Regions from separate parts of the Neobacillus canaveralius genome, predicted to be linked through region 2. Evidence: predicted binding sites of a transcription regulator. Region 2 holds the regulator's gene; the other holds the start of a gene.

Evidence for each region. The regulator CtsR, encoded in region 2, represses protease genes until heat stress. The targets are predictions, from matches to a motif close to ATGGTCAATAAAGGTCAAACA.
Region 1: clpP (ATP-dependent Clp endopeptidase proteolytic subunit ClpP) is a predicted target of CtsR. The motif match lies at 1,053-1,073, and genes of this name have one in related genera.

The regions. Positions count from the first base shown of each region.
Region 1 covers NZ_JBDFLL010000001.1:1,034,600-1,036,807, forward strand. The annotation lists gene whiA (DNA-binding protein WhiA) at 1-62, shown strand, start outside; gene ABC255_RS04940 (HPr family phosphocarrier protein) at 89-346, shown strand; gene clpP (ATP-dependent Clp endopeptidase proteolytic subunit ClpP) at 390-995, opposite strand; tRNA gene ABC255_RS04950 (tRNA-Arg) at 1,195-1,266, shown strand; gene rpoN (RNA polymerase factor sigma-54) at 1,381-2,208, shown strand, end outside.
Region 2 covers NZ_JBDFLL010000002.1:255,092-257,299, forward strand. The annotation lists gene mcsB (protein-arginine kinase McsB) at 1-425, opposite strand, end outside; gene mcsA (protein-arginine kinase activator protein McsA) at 427-975, opposite strand; gene ABC255_RS29605 (CtsR family transcriptional regulator) at 1,005-1,466, opposite strand; rRNA gene rrf (5S ribosomal RNA) at 1,860-1,975, opposite strand; rRNA gene ABC255_RS29615 (23S ribosomal RNA) at 2,051-2,208, opposite strand, start outside.

The DNA of each region.
Region 1 (2,208 bases), on a different contig from region 2:
TAAGAAAAATAGATGAAATTGCAGAAAAACTGCGGATTGGTGATTTGGCTCCAAGAAAATAGAGGAAAAACATAAGGAGGATTTTGTAATGGTTGAGAAACAGGTGGAAGTTAAATTGAAAACGGGTCTTCAAGCACGACCAGCAGCATTATTTGTTCAGGAGGCGAACCGTTTTTCAGCGGATATTTTTTTAGAGAAAGATGGTAAAAAAGTAAATGCAAAAAGTATTATGGGTCTTATGAGCTTAGCTGTCGGCTCAGGTGTTTTAGTTAATATAGTCGCTCACGGCGATGATGAAGAAAAAGCAATTGATGCACTGTCTAATTTTGTTCAAAATGAACATTAAAATAAAAAGAGTTTGACCTAAAATCGGTCAAACTCTTTTTACATTATTTTTCTTTCTTTTCTTCGGCAAGACTTCTAGTGATGATATGGTCAACGAGACCGTATTCTTTTGCTCTTTCAGCTGTCATGAAGTTATCACGGTCAGTGTCCTTTTGGATTACTTCTAGTGGCTGGCCAGTGCGCTCTGCTAAGATTCCATTCAATTTTTCACGAAGGAATAGAATACGCTTAGCTGCAATTTCAATTTCAGTTGCTTGACCTTGTGCGCCGCCTAATGGCTGGTGAATCATTACTTCTGCATTTGGTAACGCATAACGCTTACCTTTTGTACCTGCAGCAAGTAAGAAAGCGCCCATTGAAGCTGCCATACCAATACAAATTGTTTGAACATCTGGCTTAATGAACTGCATTGTGTCATAAATGGCCATACCAGCAGTAATACTGCCGCCAGGGCTGTTAATATAGATGGATATATCCTTTTCAGGATTTTCTGCTTCTAGGAATAGTAATTGTGCTACAATGCTGTTAGCTACGTGATCGTCAATACCACTTCCAAGCATAATGATGCGGTCTTTTAGAAGACGAGAATAGATGTCGTATGCTCTTTCTCCGCGGTTTGTTTGTTCAATAACTGTAGGAATCAAATTCATTTTTCTTCCTCCTTTAAGTATGAAAAGATTTTATTATGTATAGTTAATGATACACTGATGGTCAATTAAGGTCAAACAATTCGCTTTATATTTGTTCGACAGCTTTCCCTATACAAGCATAACCACTGAGGGGTTTTTTAAACCTATTTTAACTTGCAAAGTTTCACTAATTGGCATATAATATGTAAGTCGCATATATGCGCTCGTGGTGCAACGGATAGCACGTAAGATTCCGGTTCTTAAAATGGGGGTTCGATTCCCTCCGAGCGCGTCAACCAAACCTTCTGTTACCAGTTAACAGGAGGTTTTTCTTTTTATGCCAGTTAATAACCATACACGAAATCTCCATCTTCATGTAAAATAGAGCAAGGGGGGAGATTTGTTTATGGACTTAAAAGCAGGTTTATGGCAACAACAAACATTGAAATTGGCAATGACACAGGAATTGACCCAAGCCATTGCGCTCTTACAATATTCAGCACAAGAGCTTTCCACTTTTTTAGAAAACAAAGCACTTGAAAATCCCCTATTACAGGTTGAAAATAACCATATTCAGCCTATTAACCCATTAATAGACCGCAATCGGCGGAAACATACGAAAAATACCGAAAATGATTGGATAGAGCAAATTGCAGCAAAGTCCACATCTAATGAAGACCAGCTGCTAAATCAGCTTAATCTTCGTAAATACTCTGGTATTCAATTGAAAATAATTAAGTACTTGATTGAGAATCTTGATGTAAACGGATACTTAACCTCTGAACCCGAGGAAATCGCACATTTATTAGGTGTCCAATTAGAACTGGTTGAAGAGAGTATTATTGTGATTCAAACTTTGGAGCCAGCTGGAATCGGGGCTAGGAATCTTCAAGAATGTTTATTAATACAGCTAGAACGGGAAAACTTAAAGGAAGATTTGGCGCTGACAATTCTTACTCACTACTTCATCCCATTTGCGGAGAAGAAATGGAAGCAGATTGCAAAGGAACTACAAATACCTTTACAGAAGATCCAAGAGATATTTGATATCATACAACAGCTGAACCCTCGACCGGGTGCACTTTTAGAGAAAGAAAATGCCTCCTACATTATCCCTGATGCTATCGTAGAACGCTTTGGGGATGGATTTTCCGTCAGGCTGTGTGATGATATTCTTCCGAAAATAAGTTTTAACGATCATTATTATCAAAAAATGACTACCACGATGGATTCT
Region 2 (2,208 bases):
GCCTCCAATGCCTCCGTTAGTTGCAGCCCAGGAAATAAACACTGAATGCGAATGTGATCCTCTTCATTAATCATAATACTAACTTCTTCATTTTCGGTTAATAGAACCGCTCCATAAGGTGAGTCTTCTGCTAAATTAGGACTAATCAAATGCTTTTCTACCAAAACCCTTTTTTGGAGAGGCTGTATGTCATCGATCTTCAGAAGCTCCATTTGCCCAAACTTTGTAAAGTTAGATTCACTCAGGATTTCTTCCATTTTCAAAATAATCGATTGTGCTTCTTCATGCGAAAATAATGTTGGAAATTTATAGTTCTCAAAGTTTCGGGCTAAACGGATTCGGGAACTAAGGACTATATCTGAATCAGGTCCCTCCTCGCTCATCCACGAGCTGACTGCTTGATTGATAAAACGTTCAAGCGACACGTTATTCCCCTCCCTTACTTCTGCCAGGTAATTCTTTCTCGATTGTACGGATTTCATCTCGAATCATAGCAGCTTTTTCAAATTCCTCTTGTTGAATTAACTCTTTTAGTTCACTTTTAAGATTTTCAACCTGCTTTTTGAGGTGAATTCCTCCGCCAATTCGCTTTGGTATTTTTCCGCTATGGGACCAATTTCCGCTGTGAAGTCTCCTTAAGACGGGTGGAAGCTGCTCTTTAAAAGTTTCATAGCAATCGGCACATCCGAAACGTCCGACTTTAATAAATTGCGGAAATGTCATTGAACATTTATTACATTGAAGTACTTCTTCTTGATGAAACGTATTTTGATTTTGTTTTTGAACAGTAGGATCAATATTTAATAGACCCGCTAATAGGTTATTAAAAGTAAAGCCTGATCCTCCATTAATCATAAACATCTCGCCCTTCTCTTGGGCACATTTTTCACAAAGGTTTACCTCGGTTTTTTCACCGTTGATGATTTTTGTAAAATGGAGTGCAGCAGGCCTTTGATTACATTCCTGGCAAATCATTTTTATTTCACCTCTCTAGCTGGTATAGATTATTTATATTTCAATGATGTTAACATCGCTTTCAACATTCTTGCACGTAATTCGTCTCGGAATGGAAGATCAATATAAAGGACTGAACGGTCAATTACACTTAACATTATTTTTGCCTCTCGTTTTGTAATTATCTCCTCATGGACCAGTCTGTAAATAACATCTTCTGCCGTAGCTTGTGCGATACGATTTTCAATGAGCGACAACAAATGGTCAATTAAGTCGGCTAAATCATGGGACTGAACCTTCATGATTCGGATATACCCGCCTCCCCCGCGTTTACTCTCTACGATATACCCTCGTTCAATGGTAAAGCGCGTATTAATGACATAATTTATTTGTGATGGTACACATTGAAATTTATCTGCTATCTCGCTTCTCTTGATTTCAACGTGTTCCTTTTCACTCATTTCTAATACTTGTTTTAAATACTTTTCAATAATATCGGAGATGTTTCTCATCTTCCCACCTCCTTCTTCTGACTTTGACTATATTTGACATTAATTATACTGAAAATTTTATGTAGTTGCAAACAACATGCTACTAATGATTTTCTCCATATTTCGCAGGTGTGAAACCTGTATTGGTTTATAAATTTGTTTTTAGGTAGTTAGTAATGGTAGATAAGCTTTGTGAGGTTTTGATTCCCTTTATCCTAGGAAAATCAAGTTTGAGGTAGTCAATAGGAGGGTTTGGTTCCCTCCTTCCTTTAAAAATTTAGTTTAAAGGCAACAAAAAGAGATTTTAGTTCCTTCTATCGGGTAAAAGCTCAAGGGATTCAAAATTTATTCTACTATCCTGTAATTTTCGAACAATACAAAAAAACACAACCCTAATCAGGTTGTGCTTTTTGTGCCTGGCAACGTCCTACTCTCACAGGGACAAAGTCCCAACTACCATCGGCGCTGAGAAGCTTAACTTCCGTGTTCGGTATGGGAACGGGTGTGACCTTCTCGCCTTAATTACCAGACTATTTTATTGAGGTATCATTCCCTCAAAACTAGATAATCAGAAGAAGTTTGTAAAACGAGTTCGCTTTTAAAAATTGGTTAAGTCCTCGAACGATTAGTATCAGTCAGCTCCACATGTTACCACGCTTCCACCTCTGACCTATCAACCTGATCATCTTTCAGGGTTCTTACTAGCTTGACGCTATGGGAAATCTCATCTTGAGGGGGGCTTCATGCTTAGATGCTTTCAGCA